2 regions of the Kosakonia calanthes genome follow, and region 2 is predicted to be linked to the other one. Evidence: riboswitches for the same ligand, from Rfam matches in the RefSeq annotation. Region 2 holds a riboswitch; the other holds the start of a gene.
What was found. Region 2 has a riboswitch for cobalamin ahead of btuB (TonB-dependent vitamin B12 receptor BtuB). Riboswitches for the same ligand answer to the same signal wherever they lie in the genome.
Positions count from the first base shown of each region.

Region 1: linked by a shared signal. The riboswitch ahead of AAEY27_RS08545 (cobyrinate a,c-diamide synthase) and the one ahead of btuB (TonB-dependent vitamin B12 receptor BtuB) in region 2 are both predicted to bind cobalamin.

Region 1 covers NZ_CP151800.1:1,831,236-1,838,771, forward strand. The annotation lists gene pduF (propanediol diffusion facilitator PduF) at 1-6, shown strand, start outside; gene pocR (transcriptional regulator PocR) at 229-1,140, shown strand; cobalamin riboswitch at 1,347-1,527, shown strand; gene AAEY27_RS08545 (cobyrinate a,c-diamide synthase) at 1,629-3,008, shown strand; gene cbiB (adenosylcobinamide-phosphate synthase CbiB) at 3,005-3,961, shown strand; gene AAEY27_RS08555 (cobalt-precorrin-8 methylmutase) at 3,973-4,605, shown strand; gene cbiD (cobalt-precorrin-5B (C(1))-methyltransferase CbiD) at 4,602-5,741, shown strand; gene cbiE (precorrin-6y C5,15-methyltransferase (decarboxylating) subunit CbiE) at 5,735-6,340, shown strand; gene AAEY27_RS08570 (decarboxylating cobalt-precorrin-6B (C(15))-methyltransferase) at 6,330-6,899, shown strand; gene AAEY27_RS08575 (cobalt-precorrin-4 methyltransferase) at 6,892-7,536, shown strand, end outside.
Region 2 covers NZ_CP151800.1:4,594,612-4,602,147, reverse strand. The annotation lists gene AAEY27_RS21530 (YijD family membrane protein) at 1-71, shown strand, start outside; gene trmA (tRNA (uridine(54)-C5)-methyltransferase TrmA) at 115-1,215, opposite strand; cobalamin riboswitch at 1,333-1,503, shown strand; gene btuB (TonB-dependent vitamin B12 receptor BtuB) at 1,570-3,420, shown strand; gene murI (glutamate racemase) at 3,365-4,216, shown strand; rRNA gene AAEY27_RS21510 (16S ribosomal RNA) at 4,574-6,115, shown strand; tRNA gene AAEY27_RS21505 (tRNA-Ile) at 6,187-6,263, shown strand; tRNA gene AAEY27_RS21500 (tRNA-Ala) at 6,371-6,446, shown strand; rRNA gene AAEY27_RS21495 (23S ribosomal RNA) at 6,626-7,536, shown strand, end outside.

The sequences.
Region 1 (7,536 bases), 2.0 Mb from region 2:
AGCTGATGGCTGATCAACCAATTAAGAAACAGCTTGCAGTGGAATGAATATATTTCGTGATCTGCTTTCCTGAACGCATTAAATCGCCTCCCAGGGATGGGAGACTTTTGTTATCTTGATTTTTGTTTAGTGCTCGGGATTATTAAGTTTCGTTGTAAGAAGATCCTGAACTGTAAACAAATCACGTTGTTTATAACAATAAATTAAAATTCACTGAGAGGTTTTATCATGATTTCTGCGAGTACACTAAACTCCGAACTCATTAATAAAATCGCCCAGGATTTTGCACAAGCCACCGGTCTGGCCGTTGTTGTGGTGAATATCCACGGCGAAGAGATTTCCGAGCTGTTCAATTTCACCCCGTTTTGCCAGCGTATGCGACAGCATCCGCAGCACAGCATTCGTTGTCGCATGAGCGATCGCTGTGGCGGTTTTGAAGCCTCCAAATCGAACCAGCCCTGCATTTATCGCTGTCATGCCGGGCTCACTGATTTTTCGATCCCACTGGTGATTGCCGGGCATCTGGTGGGGTTTGTGCTGTGCGGACAGGTGCGTCTGCGTGATAAAGACGGCGTGGAGCTGGTGGATATTCTCAATATTGACGACCGCTGGCAGGCCGACCCGACGCTGGTCGACGCGTTTCACTGCGTGCCGGAAATGGACTATTCGCGCGTGATTGCCTCGGCGGATTTGTTGCAGCTTATTGTCGAAAATTGTCTGAAAAAACAGCTTAATTTCGTGGTCATCAAAGACCAACAGCAGCAGTCGGATTCGGCTCGCGCTGCTCGTAATCAGGGGCCGCACGACAGCAAAATGAAGAAGGCGCTGCGCTATATCGACGCCCATTTGTCCGATGAGTTGCGGCTCGAAGACGTTGCCGCGCATGTTTATCTCAGCCCTTACTATTTCAGCAAGTTGTTTAAAAAATATCAGGGCATTGGCTTTAACGCGTGGGTCAACCAGCAACGTATGGCTAGCGCGCGGGAAATGCTCCGTCATAGCGACTGGAGCATCGCCAGTATTGCCCGTAATTTAGGTTTTTCGCAAACCAGCTATTTTTGCAAAGTTTTTCGGCAGACCTATCAGGTAACGCCGCAGGTATTTCGTTTGCAGAATAATGCAAACTATGACGGCGATTAAATTTCTGATGACAATAAATTGTTATTTGAAACGCCAGTAAGCTCTTTCTCAAGCCTTAATAGATAAGGTATTTGTGAATGGTCTGAGCAATAAATTGTTATAGCGCAACAAAATAGTGTTCATGCAAAGATAAACTGAACCAGTTTTTATTTCCCTGCTGCGATATAGTGCTTGCAGGGAAACATCGCGGGGAATAAGTACTCACCGTGATAAACAATCCAACAGGTTACGCCACGATAATGTTGTGGCAGGGAAGGGGGTGAGAATCCCCCGCAGCCCCCGCTGCTGTGAAGCTGACGACCCCGTAATCACCACTGATCGTACGATCGGGAAGGACGGGCGAGGACGACGCGAAGCCAGAAGACCGACCTGATGGACATCTATCAACAACTTCGGTGGGAAGTGGGTTGCTCAGAAGCGTACGGTCGAAAGACCGGGTAAACGCGCGTCCTGACTTCATCTTTTCCACCCGCAATGGGGCTTCAGGAATGTCAGACAGGCGCAGCGCCTTTATCCTTGCCGGAACCGGCAGCGGCTGTGGGAAAACCACCGTCACGCTGGGACTGCTTACTGCGTTGCAGCGCCGGGGCTTGCGCGTACAGCCCTTCAAAATCGGGCCGGACTATCTCGATACCGCCTGGCACAGCGCCATTTCCGGCGTGCCTTCCCGCAACCTCGACAGCTTTATGCTGCCGGAAGCCACACTGAATGCCCTCTTTACTGAACACCTGCTCGCCGCCGACGTCGCTGTGATCGAAGGCGTGATGGGGCTTTATGACGGCTACGGCACCGACCCCCACTATTGCAGCAGCGCCGCGCTGGCAAAACAGCTTGGCGTGCCGGTCATTTTATTGGTCGATGGCAAAGCGGTTTCCACCTCCATTGCCGCCACGGTGATGGGCTTTCAACACTTCGACCCGCAGTTGTCCATTGCCGGGGTGATCGTTAATCGCGTCAACAGCGACAGCCACTTTCAGTTACTCAAACTGGCCATTGAACACTACTGCGATGTGCCGGTGCTGGGTTATGTGCCGGTCGCGCCGGATGTGTCGCTGCCGGAGCGCCACCTTGGGCTCGTCACCGCCCGCGAATCGGGGGTGGCAATGCAGCCGTGGCAGAGCTTCGCGGACCTGTTGGCGCAAACGCTGGATATTGACCGCTTGCTTAATGTGAGCAAGCTTTCCTCTCTTCCCGCAGGGGAATGGCCGAAATGCCCGTCTGAACAGGCGGGCGCCGGGCTGACGCTGGCGTTAGCCGAGGATGAAGCCTTCAACTTTTATTACCCCGATAACCTGCAATTGCTGGAGCGCGCGGGCGTACGCATTGTGCGTTTTAGCCCGCTGCATGACCGCGAACTGCCCGATTGCCAGATGATGTGGCTCGGCGGCGGCTACCCGGAACTACACGCCCGCGCGTTGTCTGCAAACCAGCCGATGCTGGCGGCCATTCGCGCGGCGCACCAGCGCGGCGTGGCGATCTACGCCGAATGCGGCGGCCTGATGTATCTCGGTGATTCACTGTGCGATGCCGATGGCAACGCATGGCCAATGGTCGGTGTGATCCCCGGTCGCAGTCAAATGGGCAAACGGCTGACCCGCTTTGGCTACTGCGAAGCCCGCGCTATGCAGCAGACGTTGCTGGCCGCGCCCGGTGAAACGCTCCGCGGGCATGAATTTCACTACTCGGACTTTACCCCGGCAGTGGATGCCGTACTGGATTGCCACAAAACCCGTGATGGCGAAGAACTCAAACGCTGGCAGGGCGGTTGGCAGGTCGGCAACACCTTCGCCAGCTATTTGCATCTGCATTTTGGCCAGCGCCCGCACATGCTCAACCACTGGTTTGCCGCCGCAAGGAGTGTGCAATGACGTTGCTGGCCTGGTGTGTGGCTTTTTTACTCGATGGTCTGCTTGGCGACCCGCCGCACTGGCCGCATCCGGTGCGCTGGATTGGCGCGTTTATCAGCTTGACGCAGCGCGCCGTGCGCAAAGTGTGCCGCAGCGAGAGCACATTACGCCTTGGCGGCGGGGTGATGTGGTTGCTGGTGGTTGGTGTGACCTGGGCCGTAGCCTGGGGTGTGCTGGCGCTGGCGAATGCGATTCACCCGTGGTTCGGCTGGTGTGTGGAAGTGTGGATGATTTACACCACGCTCGCGACGCGCTGCCTGGCGGATATGGCGCGCGAGGTGGAAAAAGCGCTGCGCCACGGCTCGCTCGCCGAAAGCCGCGAAAAACTATCGTGGATTGTCGGGCGCGATACCGCGCAACTTCAGCCGCCGCAGATCACCCGCGCGGTGGTCGAAACCGTGGCGGAAAACACCGTCGATGGGGTGATCGCCCCGCTGTTCTTTTTGCTGCTCGGCGGCGCGCCGCTGGCGATGGCCTACAAAGCGGTGAACACGCTCGATTCAATGGTTGGCTACAAACACGAAAAATACCGCGCTATCGGTATGGTCAGCGCGCGGCTGGATGATGTCGCCAACTTTATTCCGGCGCGCCTGAGCTGGCTGCTATTGAGCGTGGCAGCGTGGTTTGCGCGCAACAACGCCCGCGCGGCATGGCGCATTGGTTTTCGCGACCGACGCAACCACAGCAGCCCGAACTGCGCCTGGCCGGAAGGTACTGTCGCCGGTGCGCTCGGCGTGCGCTTAGGCGGGCCAAATGACTACTTCGGCGAACGCGTCGAGAAACCCTGGATCGGCGATGGCATCCGCGCGATAGACGTGGATGACATTCCCCGAACCCTTCGATTGATGTGGCTGGCCTCCACGCTGGCGCTGGCGCTGTTTGCGCTGACGCGCTACGTACTGGCAGGAGCATGAGGATGAAAGAGATGGATTACTTACAGCAACCACAGGCTATTGAGGCCAAAAGCTTTGTCATTATCGGCGAGGAGATCCGCCGCACCCGCCCTGATTACCGCTTCGCCAGCCCGTTGCATGAGGCGGTGGTCAAACGCGTGATCCACACCACCGCCGATTTCGACTGGCTGGACATTCTCTGGTTTTCCGACGATGCGCTGGAAAGTTTATGCGCCGCCATTAAACAGGGCTGCACGCTCTACACCGACACCACGATGGCGCTTTCCGGCATCAACAAAACCCTGCTCGCGCAGTTCGGCGGCGAAGTGCGCTGCTACATCGCCGATCCTCGTGTGGCGCGCAAAGCCAAAATGGAAGGCATTACCCGTTCGATGGCGGCGGTCGACCTGGCGCTAACCGAAGAGGGCGACAAAGTGTTTGTTTTTGGCAACGCGCCGACGGCGCTGTTCCGCCTGCTGGAACATAAAGCGCAGGTCAATGGCGTGGTAGGCGTACCGGTCGGTTTTGTGGGGGCGGAAGAGTCAAAAGAGGCGCTGGTGGCGAGTTGTTTACCCGGCATTGCCGCGCGCGGGCGTAAAGGCGGCAGCAATGTGGCGGCGGCGATCATCAATGCGCTGCTCTATAAACTGCGGGAGGAACAATGAGCGAACAGGCCTTCGACGACCCGGTGTGGCACAACGGCAAAGCCTTGCGCAAGGGTTACACCACCGGCTCCTGCGCCACGGCGGCGGCGAAAGTCGCCGCGCTGATGGTGTTGCGCCAGCACATTATTCACCAGGTCTCGATTGTTACGCCTTCCGGCGTCACGCTGCGCCTTAATGTTGAATCGCCGCACATTGAAGGCCAGCAGGGCATGGCGGCGATCCGCAAAGATGGTGGCGACGATGTGGACGCCACCCACGGTATGCTGATTTTCGCCCGTGTCACCCTGAACGACGACGGCGACATCCGGCTGTGTGGCGGCGAAGGGGTTGGCACCGTCACGCGCAAAGGCATTGGCCTGGCAGTGGGGGAAGCCGCCATCAACCGCACGCCGCGCCAGACCATCGAAGCCGCCGTGCGCGAAGTGATTGGCCCGACGCGCGGCGCGCAGGTGGAAATTTTTGCCCCGGAAGGTGAAGAGCGGGCAAAGAAAACCTACAACGGCAGGCTTGGCATTCTTGGCGGGATTTCCATCATCGGCACCACCGGCATTGTCACGCCGATGTCGGAAGAGAGCTGGAAACGCTCGCTGGCGATGGAGCTGGAGCTGAAACGCGCCGCCGGGCTGGAGCGGGTGATCCTTGTGCCGGGTAATCATGGCGAACGCTTTGTGCGCGAACAAATGGGCGTGTCCGGCGAGCTGGTCGTCACCATGAGTAACTTTGTCGGCTACATGATTGAAGAGGCGGTGCGCCTCGGTTACCGGCACATTGTGCTGGTCGGCCACCCTGGCAAACTGGTGAAAATCGCCGCCGGTATTTTTCACACCCACAGCCATATTGCCGATGCGCGCATGGAAACGTTGGTCGCACATCTCGCGCTACTCGGCGCGCCGCACGATTTACTGCTGGCGGTGAGCGAGTGCGACACCACCGAAGCGGCCATGGAGCATATCGACGCCGCCGGGTTCAGCCATCTTTACGATCACCTGGCGCAACGCATTTGCCAGCGCATCGAACAGATGCTGCGCTTCACCAAAACCCCGCCGCAGTGTGACGCCATCATGTTCTCGTTTGATAACAAGGTGTTGGGCGCGAACCGCCCAATTGAGGCGATTGCCAGGGCGTTGCAATGTTGACCGTCGCAGGGATGGGGCCGGGTAACCTCGCATTAATGACGCCGATGGCGCTGGACGCCGTTTCACAGGCAGACGTGCTGGTCGGCGGCAAGCGTCACCTGGCGCAGTTCCCGGACTTTGCGGGAGAAATTAAAGCGCTGGACGCGGATATTCCGGCGTTGCTGGCGTGGCTTGAGCAACAACGCGCGCGGCGCGTGGTGGTGCTGGCCTCCGGCGACCCGCTGTTTTACGGCATTGGCACCCGCCTGGTGGCGCATTTTGGTTTGCAACAGGTGCGCATTATTCCCGGCATCAGCGCCGTGCAGTATCTCTGTTCGCGCACCGGCATTGACATGAATGATATCTGGCTAACCAGCAGCCACGGGCGAGCGGTAGATTTCGCCGCGCTGGCGAGTGTGCCCAAAGTGGCGATGGTTACCGACGCGCGATGCGGGCCAAAAACGATTGCCGATGCGCTGCTGGCGCGAGGTGCCGAAAAAAGCTGGCTGGTGATTGGTGAAAACCTCGGCATGGACAACGAGCGCATTCACCGGCTGCGCCCGGCGGATGTGCAGGCGCAATACGACATGAATGTGGTGGTGATCCTCAATGAAAGATGAGCTGTTCAAACGCACGGAAAAAGTCCCGATGACCAAAGAAGCGGTGCGCGCGCTGGCGCTGTCGAAGCTACAACTGCACCAGGCGCACCATCTGATTGATATTGGCGCGGGCACCGGCAGTGTTTGCATCGAAGCGGCGTTGATGCACCCGCAGTTGCAGGTGACCGCCATTGAGCGCAGCCCGGCGGCGCTGAGCCTGCTGGAAGAGAACTGTCTGCACTTCGATTGCCGCAATATCGCCATTGTCTCCGGCGTCGCGCCGCTGTTTGTCGACCAGCTTGCGGACGCCGTGTTTATGGGCGGCAGCGGCGGCAATCTCACACAATTAATTGACTGGTCGCTGGCGCAGCTTCACCCCGGCGGTCGGCTGGTGATGACCTTTATCTTGCAGGAAAACCTCAGCACGGCGCTGGCGCACCTCGAAAGCCGCCAGGTTGCCGCGCTGGACTGCCAGCAAATCCAGGTTTCGTTGCTGACGAAACTTGGCAGCGGTCACTACTTCAAACCCAATAATCCCGTTTTTTTGATTTCCTGCGAAAAGGAGAACACCCATGGCTGACAACATCGGGGCGCAACCCGTCTGGTTTGTCGGAGCAGGGCCAGGCGACCGCGAGCTGATCACCCTCAAAGGCTACCGTTTGTTGCAAAAAGCGCAGGTGGTGATTTACGCCGGGTCGCTCATCAATACCGAACTGCTGGAATATTGCCCGCCCGACGCCGAGTGCCACGACAGTGCCGAACTGCATCTGGAGCAGATCCTCGATCTGATGGAAGCCGGTGTGAACGCCGGTAAAACCGTGGTGCGCCTGCAAACGGGCGATGTCTCGCTGTACGGCTCGGTGCGCGAACAAGGCGAAGAGTTGACGAAGCGCGGCATCCGCTGGGAAGTGGTGCCGGGCGTCAGTGCCTTTTTGGGGGCGGCGGCGGAACTGGGTGTTGAGTACACCGTGCCGGAAGTGTCGCAAAGCCTGATTATCACGCGGCTGGAAGGGCGCACCCCGGTGCCGCCGCGCGAGCAACTGGAGTCGTTTGCCAGCCATCAGACCTCAATGGCGATTTACCTCTCCGTGCAGCGCATTCACCGCGTGGCCGAGCGCTTAATCGACGGCGGTTACCCGGCGACCACCCCGGTGGCGGTCATCTATAAAGCCACCTGGGCGGAGAGCCAGACGGTACGCGGGACGCTGGCGGATATT
Region 2 (7,536 bases):
CGGTGATTCTGGTGTTCTGGATCGGTTTTCGTCTGCGCGGGCGTAGCCGTAAATACGAAATGTCAGAGTGATCTGTTTGCCGGAGGGCGGTGTCGCTTGCTCCGGCATACGGACTTATTTGCGGGTTAGCAGTACGCCACACTCCATATGGTGCGTGTACGGGAACTGATCAAACAGAGCCAGGCGCGAAACAGTGTGCGTCTGGCTTAATGTTTCCAGGTTCCTACACAGCGTTTCCGGATTGCAGGAAATGTACAGAATTCGCGGGTAAGCCTGCACCATCTTCTCGGTTTCGGCATCGAGCCCACTGCGCGGCGGATCGACGAAAATCGTCTCACATTGATAACTTTTCAGGTCGATTCCTTGCAGCCGATTAAAGGCGCGCACGCCGTTCATGGCCTGGGTAAATTCTTCCGCCGACATGCGGATAATCTGCACGTTATCAATATGGTTCGCAGCAATGTTGTACTGCGCTGCCGCCACGGACGGTTTGGCGATCTCAGTCGCCAGCACGCGGTCAAAATTGCGCGCCAGCGCCAGGGAAAAATTACCGTTGCCGCAATATAACTCCAACAGATCGCCAGTCGCGTTGCGCGTGACATCCAGCGCCCATTCCAGCATCTGAATATTCATCGCCGCGTTCGGTTGGGTAAAGCTGTTCTCGACCTGGCGATAGATCATCTCCCGACCGCCCACAGGCAGACGTTCGTCGACGAAATCCTGATCCAGTTCGATTTTAGTTTTCGTCGCGCGGCCAATGATTTGCACATTCAGGTTTTGCGCACGCAGCGCATCGCGCAGGCGCGTCGCTTCTTCCTGCCACTGTTCATCCAGCTTTTTGTGATACAGCAGTGTGACAATCGCCTGGTTGCTCAGCGTGCTCAGATAATCAATCTGAAACAGCTTGTGGCGCAGCGTTTTGTTGTCGCGCACCGCATCAATCATCACTTTCATTAACTGATTAATCAGCTCGCTCGCCGCCGGGAAGCTGTCGACGCGAATACGCGATTTTGTCTGCTGATCGAAGATGATGTGGTAGAGATCGTCGCCGTCATGCCATAAACGGAACTCGGCGCGCATGCGGTAATGGCTGACCGGTGAGCGGAACACCTCCGGAAGCGGCGCGGAAAAGGGCGTCATCAGTGATTGCAGACGCACGACTTTTTCGGCCAGTTGGGCTTCGTATTGATCTGTCGGCAGGTGTTCTGGGGTCATGGCGCTTCCTGAGAGATTATGAATAACGCGGCGATTGTAGGGATTGCTCACGGGATGTCCAGCCCCGGATGTGAGCGAAATACTCACTTAGCAGTCTGGACATCTATGTGTAACAGAATGTAGCATCCCTGTTCCGGTCCTGTGAGTTAAAAGGGAACCCAGTGTAAATCTGGGGCTGACGCGCAGCGGTAAGGATTAAGGTGAGAGGACAGACACTGCCTGCGGGTGGGAAGTCGCCATCTCGTTGTACCTCCAAGCCCGAAGACCTGCCGGAATACGTCGCATCTGGTTAACATCATCGCGAGCTATTGATGGAACCTGCGGCATCCTTTTTATTTTGTGGATGCTTTCACAATGATTAAAAAAGCTTCGCTGCTGACGGCGCTCTCCGTCACGGCATTTTCCGGCTGGGCGCAAGACAGCGGTTCAGACAATTTGGTGGTGACAGCAAATCGTTTTCAACAACCCGTCAAGACGGTGCTGGCGCCGACGGAAGTCGTCACGCGTGAGGATATCGATCGCTGGCAGTCACAGTCGCTGATCGATGTACTGCGCCGTTTGCCTGGCGTGGATATCGCGCAAAATGGCGGTATGGGGCAAACCGCTTCTGTTTATGTACGTGGTACGGAAGCCAAACACCTTTTGCTGCTTATTGATGGCGTGCCGGTTGCGCGCTCCGGGATTTCCAACAATCCCGAACTCAATCAAATCCCGCTTTCTCTGGTGCAACGCGTTGAATACATTCGCGGGCCGCGCTCTGCCGTTTACGGTTCCGGGGCGATCGGTGGCGTGGTAAACGTCATCACCCTAACGGGAGATGGGAAATCGCAAATCAACGCCGGTATCGGTTCGAAGGGTTATCAAACCTACGATGGCACCGTGCGCCAGCGTTTCGGCGACACTGTGGTCACGGCGGCTGGCTCTTATACCAGCAAGCGTGGATTTAACGTTCAGCCGGATTCGACCTGGGATCATGACGACGACCGCGATGGCTATCGCAATAAAACCTTCTGGGGCAGTTTACAGCACAAGTTCAATGAGAACGTCGACGGCTTCTTTCGCGGCTACAACTTTACCAACAATGTCGATTACGACCTGGGCAGCGCGCCGTATAGCCCGGAGTACAGCGCTGATGAACGTCAGCTCTATGTGCAAGGCTGGGATACTGGGCTGAACTTCCAGCAGGGAATTTACTCTTCGCAGTTGCTGGCGAGCTACCAGAAAAGTAAAGACTACAACTACAGCAGCATCTATGGTCGTTATAACGACGGCACCACACTGGATGATATGGAACAGCGTTATATCCAGTGGGGCAACAATGTTGCCGTGGGTAAAGGTTTTATCGGAGCGGGCGCAGACTGGAAACAGGAGCGCTTGATCGCGTCGAATCAAAGCACGCGTGATAATTATGACCGCGATAATACAGGTCTCTACCTGAATGGGATGCAGCAGTTTGGCGACGTTACGCTTGAAGCATCCGGTCGCGAAGATAAAGATGATGAATTTGGCTGGCACGGCACCTGGCAGACTGCCGCAGGTTGGGAGTTTATCGAGAATTACCGCCTGACGGTTTCTTACGGCACGGGCTTCCTCGCGCCTTCGTTGGGCCAGCAGTATGGCGCTAAGCGTTTTGGTATCGCCGCAAACCCGGATCTCAAACCGGAAGAGTCAAAACAATGGGAAGCCGGTATCGAAGGGTTAACGGGTCCGGTTGACTGGCGCTTGTCGGCCTATCGCTATGAAATCGAGAACCTTATTACCTATAGTGATACGGCTTATTACAACGTTAACTCTGCCACAATCAAAGGCGTGGAGTGGACCGGCAGCGTGGATACGGGCATTTTCTCGCATCGCGTCACGCTGCAATACATTGACCCGCGTAATGATGAGAATAACGAAGTTCTGGCGCGTCGCGCGAAACGCCAGGCGAAGTACCAGCTTGACTGGTCCGTATTGAATGTTGATATGGATCTGGCCTGGGAGTACTTCGGTAAGCGTTATGACAACCCAACTTCGGCCTATAACTCTGTGCAACGTATTCTGCCAAGTTATAGCACCGTCGATTTTTCTGCCTCATATCCTGTGACCTCTCATCTGACAGTTCGTGGTAAAATCGCGAACTTGTTCGATAAAGAGTACGAGACAGCTTATGGCTACCAAACTGCAGGACGGGAATATACCTTGTCTGGCAGCTACACCTTCTGACGCGCGTCCCACCGTCCTGGTGTTTGACTCCGGCGTCGGTGGGTTATCCGTTTATGATGAGATCCGGCATCTCCTGCCGGATCTGCATTACATCTACGCGTTTGATAATGTCGCTTTTCCTTATGGAGAGAAAAGCGAAGCGTTTATCGTTGAACGCGTCGTTGAAATTGTCACCGCCGTTCAGGCGCAATACCCCCTCTCGCTGGCCGTTATCGCCTGTAATACGGCAAGCACCGTTTCTCTGCCCGCGCTGCGTGATAAATTCACTTTTCCTGTTGTGGGCGTTGTACCTGCCATTAAACCAGCGGCGCGCTTAACGGCGAACGGTATTGTGGGTTTACTGGCGACGCGCGGTACGGTGAAGCGTCCTTATACGCACGAGCTGATCGCGCGTTTCGCGAATGAATGCCGGATTGAGATGCTGGGTTCGGCTGAGCTGGTGGAACTGGCCGAAGCGAAACTGCACGGTGCACCCGTACCGCTCGAAGAGTTGCGTCGTATTCTGCGCCCCTGGCTGCGCATGAAGGAACCGCCGGATACCGTGGTTTTAGGTTGTACGCATTTTCCCTTATTACAAGAAGAGTTATTGCAGGTCTTGCCTGAAGGTACGCGTCTGGTGGATTCCGGCTCGGCGATTGCACGTCGAACCGCCTGGCTTCTTGAACACGAAGCGCCTGATGCAAAATCTTGTGCCGACAATATTGCGTATTGCATGGCGCTCACGCCAGAGACCGCACAATTAGTGCCCGTTTTGCAGCGCTACGGGTTCAAAAAGCTCGAAAAACTGGCTGTTTAGGGCGGTTTTGCGCAAAAAAGAGGCGGTTGAAAAGTTTTTTGAATTTAGGGGTTGTCAGCCGGAATTAACTCCCTATAATGCGCCTCCACTGACACGGCACAACGGCAGACACACCGGCCTGTCAGGTGAAGAATTCTGAAAATAATCAGTTGACTTCACGGCGGGAAAGCGTAATATGCACACCCCGCGCCGCAGCGAAAAGCGAGGCGGCACTGCTCTTTAACAATTTATCAGACAATCTGTGTGGGCACTCAGGGGATATGGATTCTTGAACGTCGCAAGACGCTAAATGAATACCAAGTCTCACGGGTGAACACGTAATTCATTACGAAGTTTAATTCAGTGAGCATCAAACTTAAATTGAAGAGTTTGATCATGGCTCAGATTGAACGCTGGCGGCAGGCCTAACACATGCAAGTCGGACGGTAACAGGAAGCAGCTTGCTGCTTCGCTGACGAGTGGCGGACGGGTGAGTAAAGTCTGGGAAACTGCCTGATGGAGGGGGATAACTACTGGAAACGGTAGCTAATACCGCATAACGTCGCAAGACCAAAGAGGGGGACCTTCGGGCCTCTTGCCATCAGATGTGCCCAGATGGGATTAGCTAGTAGGTGGGGTAAAGGCTCACCTAGGCGACGATCCCTAGCTGGTCTGAGAGGATGACCAGCCACACTGGAACTGAGACACGGTCCAGACTCCTACGGGAGGCAGCAGTGGGGAATATTGCACAATGGGCGCAAGCCTGATGCAGCCATGCCGCGTGTATGAAGAAGGCCTTCGGGTTGTAAAGTACTTTCAGCGGGGAGGAAGGGGGAATGGTTAATAACCATTTTCATTGACGTTACCCGCAGAAGAAGCACCGGCTAACTCCGTGCCAGCAGCCGCGGTAATACGGAGGGTGCAAGCGTTAATCGGAATTACTGGGCGTAAAGCGCACGCAGGCGGTCTGTCAAGTCGGATGTGAAATCCCCGGGCTCAACCTGGGAACTGCATTCGAAACTGGCAGGCTTGAGTCTCGTAGAGGGAGGTAGAATTCCAGGTGTAGCGGTGAAATGCGTAGAGATCTGGAGGAATACCGGTGGCGAAGGCGGCCTCCTGGACGAAGACTGACGCTCAGGTGCGAAAGCGTGGGGAGCAAACAGGATTAGATACCCTGGTAGTCCACGCCGTAAACGATGTCGACTTGGAGGTTGTGCCCTTGAGGCGTGGCTTCCGGAGCTAACGCGTTAAGTCGACCGCCTGGGGAGTACGGCCGCAAGGTTAAAACTCAAATGAATTGACGGGGGCCCGCACAAGCGGTGGAGCATGTGGTTTAATTCGATGCAACGCGAAGAACCTTACCTGGTCTTGACATCCACAGAACCTGGCAGAGATGCCGGGGTGCCTTCGGGAACTGTGAGACAGGTGCTGCATGGCTGTCGTCAGCTCGTGTTGTGAAATGTTGGGTTAAGTCCCGCAACGAGCGCAACCCTTATCCTTTGTTGCCAGCGGTCCGGCCGGGAACTCAAAGGAGACTGCCAGTGATAAACTGGAGGAAGGTGGGGATGACGTCAAGTCATCATGGCCCTTACGACCAGGGCTACACACGTGCTACAATGGCGCATACAAAGAGAAGCGACCTCGCGAGAGCAAGCGGACCTCATAAAGTGCGTCGTAGTCCGGATTGGAGTCTGCAACTCGACTCCATGAAGTCGGAATCGCTAGTAATCGTGAATCAGAATGTCACGGTGAATACGTTCCCGGGCCTTGTACACACCGCCCGTCACACCATGGGAGTGGGTTGCAAAAGAAGTAGGTAGCTTAACCTCCGGGAGGGCGCTTACCACTTTGTGATTCATGACTGGGGTGAAGTCGTAACAAGGTAACCGTAGGGGAACCTGCGGTTGGATCACCTCCTTACCTGAAAGAACCTGCCCCTGCAGTGCCCACACAGATTGTCTGATGAAAAACGAGCAGTAAAAAATCTCTGCAGGCTTGTAGCTCAGGTGGTTAGAGCGCACCCCTGATAAGGGTGAGGTCGGTGGTTCAAGTCCACTCAGGCCTACCAAATTTCTGCTGATGCTGCGTTGCGGCGACACTCGCATACTTCAGTATGCTTCGTGCCACCTCGCCCTGCCTCACCAGAAATTCCGGTTCATGAGGTTTGACTACGATGGGGCTATAGCTCAGCTGGGAGAGCGCCTGCTTTGCACGCAGGAGGTCTGCGGTTCGATCCCGCATAGCTCCACCATCCTTTACTGTTCGGTACAAGAAAACTTCAGAGTACACATTCTGTGTGTGCTGCGAAGTTTTGCTCTTTAAAAATCTGGATCAAGCTGAAAATTGAAACGCGGAGCAGTGCGAACTGTTCCGTGAGTCTCTCAAATTTTCGCAACGTGATGATGCGTAAGAAACATCTTCGGGTTGTGAGGTTAAGCGACTAAGCGTACACGGTGGATGCCCTGGCAGTCAGAGGCGATGAAGGACGTGCTAATCTGCGAAAAGCGCCGGTAAGGTGATATGAACCGTTATAGCCGGCGATGTCCGAATGGGGAAACCCGGTGCACTCAGGTGCATCATCACAGCATGAATCCATAGTGCTGTGAAGCGAACCGGGGGAACTGAAACATCTAAGTACCCCGAGGAAAAGAAATCAACCGAGATTCCCCCAGTAGCGGCGAGCGAACGGGGAACAGCCCAGAGCCTGAATCAGTTTGTGTGTCAGTGGAAGCGTCTGGAAAGTCGCGCGATACAGGGTGAAAGCCCCGTACACGAAGATGCACATGCTGTGAGCTCGAAGAGTAGGGCGGGACACGTGGTATCCTGTCTGAATATGGGGGGACCATCCTCCAAGGCTAAATACTCCTGACTGACCGATAGTGAACCAGTACCGTGAGGGAAAGGCGAAAAGAACCCCGGCGAGGGGAGTGAAAGAGAACCTGAAACCGTGTACGTACAAGCAGTGGGAGCCTCATTAATGGGGTGACTGCGTACCTTTTGTATAATGGGTCAGCGACTTATATTCTGTAGCAAGGTTAACCGTATAGGGGAGCCGAAGGGAAACCGAGTCTTAACTGGGCGTTAAGTTGCAGGGTATAGACCCGAAACCCGGTGATCTAGCCATGGGCAGGTTGAAGGTTGGGTAACACTAACTGGAGGACCGAACCGACTAATGTTGAAAAATTAGCGGATGACCTGTGGCTGGGGGTGAAAGGCCAATCAAACCGGGAGATAGCTGGTTCTCCCCGAAAGCTATTTAGGTAGCGCCTCGTGAATTCATCTCCGGGGGTAGAGCACTGTTTCGGCTAGGGGGCCATCCCGGCTTACCAACCCGATGCAAA